DNA from 4 places in the Litorilituus sediminis genome. Region 2 is predicted to be linked to each of the others. Evidence: predicted binding sites of a transcription regulator. Region 2 holds the regulator's gene; each other region holds the start of a gene.

Region 1 (3,218 bases), 810 kb from region 2:
TTAACAAGGGATAACCATTCTTTGCAATTAGCGCCTTGCCTATAAGCCTTTTAATTCTCGCTAAATGATCAAATACTTAGTCAACTTGGTATGAATGTTACCAAAGAGCTTAAATTGACTGTAGTTTTTTAATATTTGCTTTAAAAGACAAAAAAAAGCTCACCGAAGTGAGCTTTTAGCTATTGTTTTCGTTAGCGTTTATACGCTGTAGTACATATCAAATTCTACAGGGTGCGTAGTTGAATTTAATGTTTCAACTTCTTCACGCTTAAGAGCGATGTAGGCATCGATCATATCGCTGTCCATAACACCACCTTCCATTAAGAACTCTTTATCTGCTTCTAATGCATCTAACGCTTCTTCAAGTGATGATGCAACTTGTGGGATAGCAGCCGCTTCTTCAGCTGGTAAGTCGTATAAATCCTTGTCCATAGCATCGCCAGGGTGGATTTTGTTTTTGATACCGTCAAGACCTGCCATAAGCATTGCTGAGAATGCTAAGTATGGGTTAGCTGATGGATCTGGGAAGCGAACTTCAATACGGGCAGCTTTTGGTGAAGGTACAATTGGGATACGAATTGACGCACTACGGTTACGTGCCGAGTAAGCAAGCATTACTGGTGCTTCAAAGCCCGGAACTAAACGCTTGTACGAGTTAGTTGAAGCGTTAGTGAAAGCGTTAAGTGCTTTAGCGTGCTTAATGATACCGCCGATGTAGTATAAAGCCATTTCAGATAATCCGCCGTACTTATCACCAGAGAATAAGTTAACGCCATCTTTAGCTAAAGATTGGTGAACGTGCATACCTGTGCCGTTATCACCTACTAATGGCTTAGGCATAAAGGTAGCAGTTTTACCGTAAGCATGAGCAACGTTATGGACAACATACTTATAGATTTGCACTTCATCAGCTTTTAATACCATAGTGTTGAAGCGACAAGCGATTTCGTTTTGACCCGCTGTAGCAACTTCATGGTGATGAGCTTCAACAACTAAACCCATATCTTCCATAACTAAACACATAGCTGAACGTAAGTCTTGTGAAGAGTCAACTGGTGCTACTGGGAAGTAACCACCTTTAACGCCTGGGCGGTGACCTGTGTTGCCATCTTCATAATGCGTTGCACCATTCCAAGCCGCTTCTTTATCATCGATTTTGTACATAGAGCCAGACATGTCAGTGTGGAACTTAACATCATCAAATACGAAAAATTCTGGCTCTGGACCAACTAATACAGTATCAGCAATGCCTGTGCTACGCATATACTCTTCAGCGCGATGTGCTACAGAGCGTGGGTCACGGCTATAGCCTTGCATTGTTGCAGGTTCAACAATGTCACAACGAATGTTTAAGGTAACCGCTTCTGTGAAAGGGTCTAGGATAGCTGTTGATGGATCAGGCATTAATACCATGTCTGATTCATTGATACCTTTCCAGCCAGCAATTGAAGAGCCATCGAACATTTTACCGTCTTCGAAAAAGTCTTCATCAATTTGGTGATGAGGTAATGAAACATGTTGCTCTTTACCTTTTGAGTCAGTGAAACGAAGATCAACGAATTTTACATCGTGCTCTTTAATTAAATCGAATACTGCTTGTGACATTGTGTCTCTCCAGTGGTGTTAGTCTAAAATTTATTTATTCACTATTAGCTAGAATCATGCCAGAACAAATGCATTTGATTAATAAGGGTTTTTCTGAAAACCTTAATTGGTAATGCACCAAGATGGTGCTTGTTGCGCCTTTAATTGGTGCACTTTATTTGTTCTTGGACAGCTAACTATAGAGCAAAGTTTCTAATTTAGCTGCAATATTTTGTAAAAAGGCTTTGTAAAAAGGTTTTGTAAAAATGACGTGCTAATAAAGCGACTGTTAATAGTCAGGAGTAATAACCTTGGCTTAACGATACGACAAAGCAATCAATTAATTCCCCAGTTTAAAAACATACCTTCTTTAAGCTGCTAATTTTTATAAGGTACTAGGTTAAAAGAGCCAACTTGTTATAATGCTTGAGTAAGTTGTTAAGGCTATTGCGGTAAGGACGTAATTTAATTTTAAGAATACGGAGTTCTTCATGAATAAAGTTGGTTTGGCTCTAGTGCAAGTACTGGCCATAGCGATAAGTGTATTATTTTTACCGTCAATGAGTCTTGCTCAAGACGAACAGACAAGTTGGCAAAAACCAACCCCCATCTTTAAACAAGAATATGATTGGCTTCGCCTTAGCTCAGATGAGTGGTTAAAGGGTGATATCATTTCTATGTATGATGAAGAGTTAGAATTTGATAGTGATGAGTTAGATATTCAAAAGATTGATTGGGAAGATGTTGCTGAGCTGCGCAGTAAAAATTGGCAAAGTATTCGAATGCTCGATGGTACGATTGCTGAGGGCTATTTAGTGGTAAAAGATGGTAAATTAAGCTTAGTAAAAAATGGCCAAACAAGACATTATGAGCTGGCGAATTTATTATCGATCGCTTCATCAGGACAAAATGAACGTGATCTGTGGGATGGCTATGCCAATATTGGTATTAATTTGCGTGAAGGTAATACCGTACAGTTTGATTATACCTTTACCGCAGGTATGCAAAGGCGTAGCGCTAGCAGCCGCTTTAAAACAGATTACACCGCCAACTATAGTAAATATAAAGACCAAGATACTAATGAAAAGAAAGTTACGGCTAACAGTGATAGGTTAACCTCAACTTATGACTGGTTTTTTAGTCAAAAGATGTATTTAAGAGCAATGGACTTTGAATATTTTTCTGATGAGTTTTTAAATATTGATCGCCGTATTCGCTACGGTATTGCTATGGGTTATCATCTTGTCGATAACAAAACGACCACCTGGGATATCAATGCTGGTCCTAGTTATCAAAAAACCTACTTTAAGGATGTTGAAGACGGTGAAAGTAATACAGAATATTCACCGGGTTTAGTATTAGGGACAGACTTTACTTATGAAATTACCCGTGACATTGATTATGATGTTTCATATAGCATTCAAATTGTTGATGAAGCCTCGGGTGAGTTGATTCATCATTTTGAAACAGGTTTAGAAGTAGAGCTGACCAGTGATTTTGACTTAGATTTAACCTTTTACGCTGATAGAACCGAAAAGCCTAAGAAAGATGGCGATGGGATAGTACCTGAGCAGAATGATTATCGCTTAGTTATTAGCCTAGGTTATGACTTTTAGAGTCTTATAGAATAGTTT
Region 2 (3,218 bases):
AAGAAGGCGACAATAGTGACAAGCAATAGCTCATCAGCGCACAATAGTAAATCAACACTGATTGCAACGAACCTAGCCAAGTCTTACAAGAGTCGTCAGGTAGTTAAAAGCGTTAGCTTGCAAGTAGAATCAGGGCAAATTGTTGGCTTACTTGGCCCTAACGGTGCAGGAAAAACGACATCCTTTTATATGATTGTCGGCTTAGTGCCCAACGATCATGGTCAAATTATTCTCAATGATCACGATGTAACACTTGCGCCAATGCATGAAAGAGCTAGGCAAGGCATAGGCTATTTGCCGCAAGAAGCCTCTATATTTAGAAAGCTCACCGTGACTGAAAATATTATGGCTATTTTACAAACGCGTAAAAACCTTTCTAGCCAAGAAAAGTCTGAAAAGTTAGAGCACCTACTTGAAGAATTTAATATCTGTCATATAAAAGATAACTTAGGTATGAGCTTATCTGGTGGTGAAAGACGTCGTGTGGAAATCGCCAGAGCGCTGGCAGCTGATCCAGAATTTATCCTATTAGATGAACCATTTGCTGGTGTTGACCCAATTTCGGTTGGCGACATCAAAAAAATCATCATACACTTAAAGCAAAGAGGCATAGGGATTTTAATTACTGACCACAATGTTAGAGAGACATTGGACGTTTGTGAACACGCTTATATTGTCAGTCATGGAGAAATAATCGCAGAAGGCAATGCAGATCAAATTCTTGCTAATCAGAAGGTAAGAGATGTATACCTTGGCGAACAATTCACGCTATAGTTAGCAATGTAAAGTGTGACAACAAGAATTAGAATATAAGATTAGGAAAAAGTAACACCTAGATGCGCCCTACACTACAGCTCCGTATTGGACAACAATTAACAATGACTCCACAACTGCAACAGGCAATAAAACTGTTGCAGTTATCTACGTTAGAGTTGCAACAAGAAATCCAAGAAGCGCTTGAAAGTAACCCCTTGCTTGAAATTGAAGAAGGCCAACAAGGGGAAGTAAATTCCGAGCAGAATAACTTAGAAGAAGCGTTTTCCGCAGAAGCTAGCTCAGATATTACCAGTAGCAAGGATACAGATGAAGCCATTGCCAGTATTGATGAAATCAGCACGACTGAAGCCATGGAGAAAAGCGATATTCCTGAAGAGTTAAACATAGATACCACTTGGGAAGAAAGCTATAGTGCAGGCGTATCAAATACAGGCGCTGTCAGCAGTCCTGCAGATGATTATACCTATCAAGGGGAAACCACCGACTCTATTCAAGATCACTTATTATGGCAAATGGAGCTAACTCCATTTACAGATACCGATAAAACTATCGCAACAGCTATCATAGAAGCGGTTGATGATGCTGGTTACTTAACGGTTTCCAGCGAAGATATTCTTGAAAGTGTCGGTTTAGAAGACATTGAACTTGATGAAGTGGAAGCGGTATTAAAACGCATCAATATGTTCGACCCTATTGGCGTTGCCGCACGCTCAATTCCCGAATGTTTAACCATACAGCTAAATCAATTTGATCCTGAGACCCCTTACTTAAAAGAAAGTAAGCAAATCATTAACGATCATATTGATTTATTAGGCAATCGCGATTATCGCCAATTAATGCGTAAAACTAAGCTTAAAGAAGATCAACTACGCGAAGTTATGCGCTTAATTCAAAGCCTTAACCCTAGACCTGGCGATGCCGTCATTAAAAGCGATGATCAATACGTTATCCCTGATGTATCAGTTGAAAAGAAAAATGGTCGCTGGGTTGTTGAGCTTAATTCAGACACAGCACCTAAACTGTCTATCAATCAGCAATATGCTGCCATGACTAAAACTATGAAGTCTTCAACTGATGGGCAATTTATTCGCGCTAATTTACAAGAAGCGAAATGGTTCATTAAAAGTTTAGAATCACGCAACGATACCTTACTTAAAGTATCGAACTGTATCGTGCAAAGACAACAAGGCTTTTTAGAGCACGGCGAAGAGGCTATGCGCCCTATGGTGCTTAATGATATTGCCGAAGCCGTTGATATGCATGAATCGACTATTTCCCGTGTTACCACACAAAAATACATGCATACGCCAAGAGGTATATTCGAACTAAAATATTTCTTCTCAAGTCATGTTAGCACTGAAAATGGCGGCGAATGCTCATCTACAGCCATTCGTTCATTAATTAAAAAGCTGATACTAGCCGAAACACCAGCCAAGCCATTAAGTGATAGTAAAATGGCTGATTTACTTGCTGAACAAGGCATTAAAGTAGCGCGACGTACCATTGCCAAGTACCGAGAGTCTTTGGCAATCCCACCGTCAAATCAACGTAAAAGTTTATTGTAGAACACTAATTCAAAAACAAAAAAGGATACGACTTATGCAAATTAATCTTTCAGGTCATCATGTTGAACTTACCGACTCATTACGTGAATACGTCAATACAAAATTTGCCAAATTAGAACGTCACTTTGATCAAATTAATAACGTTCACGTTATTCTAACTGTAGAAAAACTGGATCAAAAAGCAGAAGCAACGGTACATATGAAGGGTGGTGAAGTATTCGCGTCTTCTGTAAATGCTGATATGTATGCCTCAATTGATACCTTAGTAGATAAGCTAGATCGCCAAATTCTTAAGCACAAAGGTAAAGTAGCGAGTCACTAATTCCTTTCTTATTTAAACTATGAAATTACAAGAAATTCTTTCACTGAACTGCACATCCTGTGCAGTTCCAGTGACAAGCAAAAAGCGCCTATTAGAACAAATTTGTCAGCTTGCAGCCGTTGAAATAGGCAATGCTGATCCAAGTGACTTACTCGATAGCTTACTTGATAGAGAAAAAATGGGTAGCACAGGCATTGGCAACGGTATCGCTATTCCACATGGTCGCTTGAGCAATAGTCATAAAGCGGTCGCAGTACTTATTACAACCGAAAAAGCGATCGATTTTGACGCCATAGATAACCGCGATGTTGATGTCTTTATCAGCCTATTTGTACCAGAAGATAGCTGCCAAGAACACTTAGAAACCTTGCAATGTATTGCAAAACTGTTTAGTAATAAACAAACTATTAAGCAAGTGCGCAAATGCTCAAACGATAAGCAGCTATATGACCTTATCCAGCAAGCCAGTTAAATTAAATTGCTATTACTAACGGTATTAGTACAGACTAATCAAGTAAATACAGGCATATCTTGCTATGAAATTAATTATTGTT
Region 3 (3,218 bases), 1.7 Mb from region 2:
CCTGGTGTTACCATATTGCCTTCTTCATCCATGGTAAATTGACCATTTCGGGTATAAGCCGATGAACCATCAGGCATTAACACTTCAAAAAAGCCTTCACCTTGTACCATTAAATCAAGAGCATTATCTGTGGTGATCATATCCCCTTGGGTATGAATTTTTTGCGTAGCAACTACCTTAGTACCTGCACCTAGCATTAAGCCAGAGGGCGCTTCAGTATCTTGCGCAGTTCTACCGCCCGGTTGGTTAATGTTTTGATAAAGTAAGTCTTCAAATACTGCGCGGCTTTTCTTAAAGCCGACAGTACTGGCATTTGCCAAGTTATTAGAAATTACCGCAATATCTTTAGTTTGCGCATCTAATCCTGTTTTACTTATCCATAATGCTGGGTTCATAAATCACCTCGTGTACTGATCAATTTTCAGTGATAATTAAGTTAGAAAGCACGTAATAAAGAAGATGAGCTAGAGTCAATTTCTTCCGCGGTTTTCATCAATTTCAATTGCATTTCAAATTGTCTTTGTAAGGCAATCATTTCTGTCATTTCATTAACTGGGTTAACATTACTGGACTCAAGCTTGCCGCCCATGACTGTGACGGTAATGTCTGCCTGCTCAAGCACACCATCTTTTCGTCTGAATAAACCATCGTTACCTTTTTCAAGCATACGAGGATCTGGGTTAACTAATTTCAGTTGTCCCGCTTCTTCTTGTACTGATGCTGGCGCACCTTCAGGCTGAACCATGATGGTGCCATCTCGAGTAATTTCGATATTATTTACAGGTAGCGGCAAGTAAATTGGCCCACCATCACCGACAACTAATTGACCATTACTGGTTTCTAAAGCGCCTTCTTCGGTTAAACGTAAGTGTCCGTTTCGAGTATAGGCAACTTCACCTGTAGCATCTTGCACTGCAAGCCAGCCTTTACCTTCAATAGCAATATCTAGTGAGCGACCCGTACTAATTAAACCACCCGAGTCAAAATTTTGGCTAGCACGCTCGGTCATAGAAAACACACGGGTTGGTTGACCTTCACCATAGGCTTGCATACTTCTCGCTTGCGCTAAATCAGCCTTAAAGCCTGTGGTTTTGGCGTTGGCTAAGTTATTGGCATTAATTGATAAGGCCTGCATATTCTGTTTAGCGCCACTCATGGCGATATAAAGCATCTTATCCATGGTCATTACCTAATAAAAAAATTCATATCAATAGATAATGCAAAGGCAATGCCAACAATAGATACTTAACCTGAGATGGGAAATAAAAACGTTGTAGAGCTTTGCAGAGCTTTACTGAAGAGAGAAACAAAAATGCCACTAAAGCAGAGGGAACCTTAGTGGCAAGTTAACAAGTTCGCTTAAGTTAATTTTAAGCTCAACGCTATAATAACATAGCGCTCAAATCACTATCTGATTTGTAGTATGGTTTGGTTCAGCTGGTTATCTACTTCCAGCGCTCGCGAGTTCGCTTGGAAGTTACGCTGCGCTGAAATCAAATCAATTAACTCAGTGGTTAAGTTTACATTTGATTGCTCTAACGCTGATGAGTTAATAGTACCAAAAGTGCCTGAACCACCTTCGCCAGCAAGCGCTTCACCCGAAACTATACTTTCTTTCCAGCTGGTATTACCAATTTGCGTTAAACCTTGTTCATTAGCAAAATTCACTAAAGCGATTCTTGATAGAGGCTCTGAAGTACCATTACTGTAGGTCGCTCGTACTAAGCCATCAGGGCCAATATCAATGCCCGTTAAGCGCCCCACAGCTAAACCATTTTGGTTCAATGCGGTTACTTCAAAGTTAGAAGCAAACTGAGTTGGCTCATTTGGATTTGGCGCTAAAGGATCTAAGTTAAAATCAATTTGAATAGTTTGCGAAGATTCTGCACCATTTGAAAGAATGGTCGAACCTAACTGCTCCGTTATTATACCATCAGCTAATGGCGGGAATTGATCAATGAAGTCACCCGAACTAGTGAACTCCAACCTAGCGCCAACCAAACCAAAATTACCGGCATTAGGTGGTGGCAACGGTCTAGTAGATAATGGGCCTGACGCTGCACCACCGACTCGCCCATTTGCAATAGCATCAGTATTTGGATCTTGAATATCGATTGGCACCCCATCTACCGCGGCAAACATCAACCATTGATTGGGGTTAACAGTAGGATCATCTTTGACAAAATAATAGGTCATCACATGACTATCACCTAAAGAGTCAAAAATAGTCACTGAGGTTGAGTTATTAAAAGTAAGTGGATCTTCTGGATCAAAATTACCAGGTGCGCCTGATATATATGCATCACCTGCCGGTAAGTTCATCCGAATATCAACTTCGCTAGTAGCCGTAGGAGCACCAGACGATGTAGGAATACGAATTGGCTCAGCGGTACTTAAACTCACCGAAGCGGAAGAGCCATCAGAGTTAACAGGGAAACCTAATAAGTGACCACCTTGTGAGTTAACAACAAAGTTATCCGCATTTAATTTAAACTGACCCGCACGCGTATAAGAGGTTTCTAATGAACCTAACTCTGGCACAGTGGCAAAAAAGCCATTACCAGTAATCGCTAAATCAAGGGCGTTGTTAGTAAACTGAATACTACCTTGAGAAAACTGCTGAGCAACATCGGCGGTTAATACACCATCACCCACTTTTGTTTTACCCGATGCCAATAATGAAGCGGCATAAACATCAACAAATTCAGCACGCGACTCTTTAAAACCGACGGTATTCACGTTGGCAATATTATTTGATGTCACATCTAAATCTTTTTGCGAGGCGTTTAACCCGCTTAGTGCAATATTAAATGACATAATTTAACCCTCTTTTAAAAATTCTGCTCTTTAACAACTAAGCAAGTACATGAATTAATATTTGCTTAGTTGTCTTTAAATAAGCTGTTGCTTACTTAGAAAAATTGTTTAACCTTCAGATACTTCAACCACATCAGCTAATGCCATGGCATTGCCGCCATTTAGGTTAAGCATAATATTACCGCCTGCGCCTGCTAACGTAACACTATCAACTTTACGGTAAGTCATGGCTTGTAACTCTGACGCTTGCCCGTCAATAAGACCGGCAATTCTAAAACGGTATGCGCCAGCTGGCGCTGGGTCACCATTGGCCATTTGCCCATTCCAGACAAAACCAAACTCACCCGCATCAATATTACCTACAGGTACCGTTTGAATAATTTCACCGGCAACATTTTCCA
Region 4 (3,218 bases), 120 kb from region 2:
CGAGTTTCAACATAAGAACTTCGCTGAAGCGAGAACCTTTGCAGATAAAGTTTTTGTTCAAAAAAGTGATGATATTTTTGCAAGAATTATTGCAGGTGTAAGTTCATACCATTTAAATGATATTGAGCAAACATATGCACATTTGAATGTTGTTGAGCATAAGTTTTCAGCGGATCATCCAATTACTAAGTTATTATTGATTACTCGATTTAAATTGGGTTATGAAACCAAGCAGAATGTACAGTTAAATGAGCTTGAAGGTTTTAGGTTTGAAGATATTGCTTTGCTGGATGACCTAGCAAAAAACAGTGAAATGTCTGCTATCAAAGAACAAGAAGCGATACGCCTAGCCAATGAAGGTTTAAGCATGCTAGCTAGTGATAATAAAGCTGGTATAGCACTTATTGAAAATGCTAGTTTATTAACGCTGCAACTATCAGATGTTGACCTACGATTAGCGCTAGAATACATAAAACTTGCTGAATATGATAAAGCAGCGGAGATCGCAGAACGTTTTCAAGCTCAGGAAGATGATGCACATTTAGCAGACAAGATTTATGGTCATATCCATATCGCTAAGCAAAAGCCTGAATTGGCTATTGAAAAATTTAAGCAAAGCTTAGTATCTAAACCAAGTGATATTGGTAGCATATATAGCTTAGTACAACTTTTTATTCATACCGAGCAATACGAATCTGCTTTTATGCAATTGCATGATTTATTAAAGTTTTCACCAAACCATAAAGGTGGTTTGGCTGCTTTGATAGAATTATCTACGGTAGCTGATTATGCGGAAAAGACTATTCACTATCTTGAGACTTTACCTGATGAAAAAACCATAGAGCAAATCATCACCTTAGCTCAAATATATAAACATAATAATCAATTGGATAAAGCACAAAGCGTATTAAAAGCTAAAGCTGAAAACCTTGCTACAACGCCAGCGTATTGGTTAATTTTGGGTGATAATTATCTAGAACAAAAAGCATTCAATCTTGCTAACAAAGCTTATGCATCAGGGTTAGTGCTCGATAATTCTCATTACATTTTGAATCTACGTTATATGAGTAGTTTTGAAATGCTCAATAATATCGAACAAGCATTTCAGGTAAGTCAGCAATTGCTTGAATTTTACCCAGAGAATACTCGAGCATTAATTTTATATGCTTATTTTGCCAGTCAGAGTAAGCAAGTGGCACAAGCGAAAAATGTATTAACAACATTACAAGAGCAGAAAGTACAGCACAGCTTACTTGATGCCGCATCGGGTGATATAGCACTATATGAGCGAGATTATGCTAAGGCCATAGAGTCATATGCCTCTTTGTATGAGGGCGAAGCAAATGGCGTTAATGCCGTTAGATTGGCAAGGGCATTGAAGTTTAATGGCCAAGCGCAAGAAGCTGTAGCACTACTTGAAGAATATTTAGTGCGTCAGCCTAGCGATGTCAAAATACGTTTATTGTTAATTGAGTTATTCAGTAATGAGCAAAGAGCTGAGAAGGTAAAACACTACCAGATACTGCATGATTTTTTACCTAAAGATCCTTTAATTCTTAATAACTTGGCGTGGAATCAATATAAGTTAGGGCAAATGACTCAAGCACTAGAAAACATAGGGAAAGCCTATAAAGTACAGCCTGAGAATTCTGCTATTTTAGCGAGTTATGGCGTGATTTTATCTGAAGACAAGCAATATAAGCAGGCTATTGACTATTTACAGCGGGCGATTGCGGCGGGTTCACAGGATAAAGCAGTGAAAGATCACCTAGATAGTGCCTTAAAGCACCTTGAGCATTCGCAAAATTAACTCAGTATAATTTGCACTTTAGTGTTGTCAGACTATTTTACACCTTTGATAAGTAGATGACTTTGTTTTTTATTAAGATGTTGTTTTGCTGGTGTTTTTTAATGTTGGCATGGATGATGCTTTATTGGCAATAGTAAAAATTTAATTTATCTAATAAACATTGATTAACAGCATTAGTTAACTTTAAGGATGAAAAATGAATACATTTAAGAAAATAGTCGCAGCATCGGTTGTGGCCTTAGCTGGTTTTTCAGCTTCAGCAGATGAGATTACTATTGGTGGCGTTACTTGGGATCCAGATTTCGCTTCATTAACAGCCAATGACTTTATTTCTTCAGGGAATTTTACTCAATGGTATGTAAACCCTCCTGGATCTGCGCCAGGTACTACTGATATCAATGCCGTTGTTCCAGGTACAGTAGGTTCTGTTTTACAAGGTATTGGTGAGATCACTACCTTTAACGGCAAATCAGCTGCAACAAGCCCATTTGTGTGTGCTACATGTGAGTTAACTTTTAGCTTCGGTGGTTTAGTTTTTGATGGTGACTTAACTGATGGTTCTCTATTTGATTTAGCAGCATCAGCAGCTTCAGGTTACTTCAATATTTATTTTGATGACTCTGCAGACTTTGATTATGCTAATATCCAAGGTCAGGCTGATGCAAACAATGCCTTAGATGGTACTTTATTTTTAGGTCTATCTTTTAAATCTTTACAAGAAGGTGCAGGCTTTACACCAGCAGCGGGTTCAATTGATTCAATTTGGGATGTAACTAGTGGTGCAGCTGCATATCACTTTGATACTGACTCTCAGTTATTAGGCTCTGATGTTCGCTTTGGTTCAAATGTAATTTTCCAAGGTTTGTACGGTTCATCAAATGGTTTAGCAAACGGTAACACAATTCCAGAGCCAAGCACTTTAGCTATTTTAGGCTTAGGTCTATTAGGTTTAGCTGGTGCTAAACGTCGTAAGAAAGCTTAATTTTTAGTTATTCTTTAGTTTGTTAAGAGCCTCACTTAGTGAGGCTTTTTTTTTGCCTTGATTATAAAAAAGGCAATAAAAAACCACTCAAATGAGTGGTTTATTATTAGCAGAAAGCACTGCTTATTTCATATTGGCGTAGAAAGCAGCAAGGTTTTCCATATCTGCATCTGTAAGCGCCATAACCATAGGCTTCATAGTAGGATCATTACGCTTGCCTGATTTAAAGTCTTTAAGTTGCTTAACTAAATACGCTTCTTTTTGACCTTTTAGGTTAGGATACATAGGAACCATAGAGATACCGTCAGTACCGTGACATGCTGCACACATAGTTGATTTTTTCTTTCCTTCAGCAGCATCACCAGCATATGCAGGTGAAGCCATAACAACAGTTGCTGCAACAGCAAGCACTAGTTTTTTCATAAT

What was found. Region 2 encodes sigma-54, which starts transcription at its own class of promoters, with help from an activator protein. Its sites were predicted from a motif close to GTTGGCACGNNNNTNGNNT; they were not measured.
Region 1: the regulator sigma-54 is predicted to act here: its motif matches at 1,651-1,669, upstream of glnA (glutamate--ammonia ligase).
Region 3: the regulator sigma-54 is predicted to act here: its motif matches at 1,218-1,236, upstream of flgF (flagellar basal-body rod protein FlgF).
Region 4: the regulator sigma-54 is predicted to act here: its motif matches at 1,914-1,932, upstream of EMK97_RS12790 (PEP-CTERM sorting domain-containing protein).

The regions. Positions count from the first base shown of each region.
Region 1 is NZ_CP034759.1:2,190,027-2,193,244, reverse strand. It holds gene glnA (glutamate--ammonia ligase) at 199-1,605, opposite strand; gene EMK97_RS09760 (DUF481 domain-containing protein) at 2,076-3,200, shown strand.
Region 2 is NZ_CP034759.1:2,995,924-2,999,141, reverse strand. It holds gene lptA (lipopolysaccharide transport periplasmic protein LptA) at 1-29, shown strand, start outside; gene lptB (LPS export ABC transporter ATP-binding protein) at 16-774, shown strand; gene EMK97_RS13290 (RNA polymerase factor sigma-54) at 837-2,342, shown strand; gene hpf (ribosome hibernation promoting factor) at 2,377-2,664, shown strand; gene ptsN (PTS IIA-like nitrogen regulatory protein PtsN) at 2,684-3,136, shown strand; gene rapZ (RNase adapter RapZ) at 3,201-3,218, shown strand, end outside.
Region 3 is NZ_CP034759.1:1,252,156-1,255,373, forward strand. It holds gene flgG (flagellar basal-body rod protein FlgG) at 1-395, opposite strand, end outside; gene flgF (flagellar basal-body rod protein FlgF) at 437-1,180, opposite strand; gene flgE (flagellar hook protein FlgE) at 1,408-2,817, opposite strand; gene EMK97_RS05670 (flagellar hook assembly protein FlgD) at 2,926-3,218, opposite strand, start outside.
Region 4 is NZ_CP034759.1:2,879,597-2,882,814, forward strand. It holds gene prsT (XrtA/PEP-CTERM system TPR-repeat protein PrsT) at 1-1,810, shown strand, start outside; gene EMK97_RS12790 (PEP-CTERM sorting domain-containing protein) at 2,007-2,792, shown strand; gene EMK97_RS12795 (c-type cytochrome) at 2,916-3,215, opposite strand.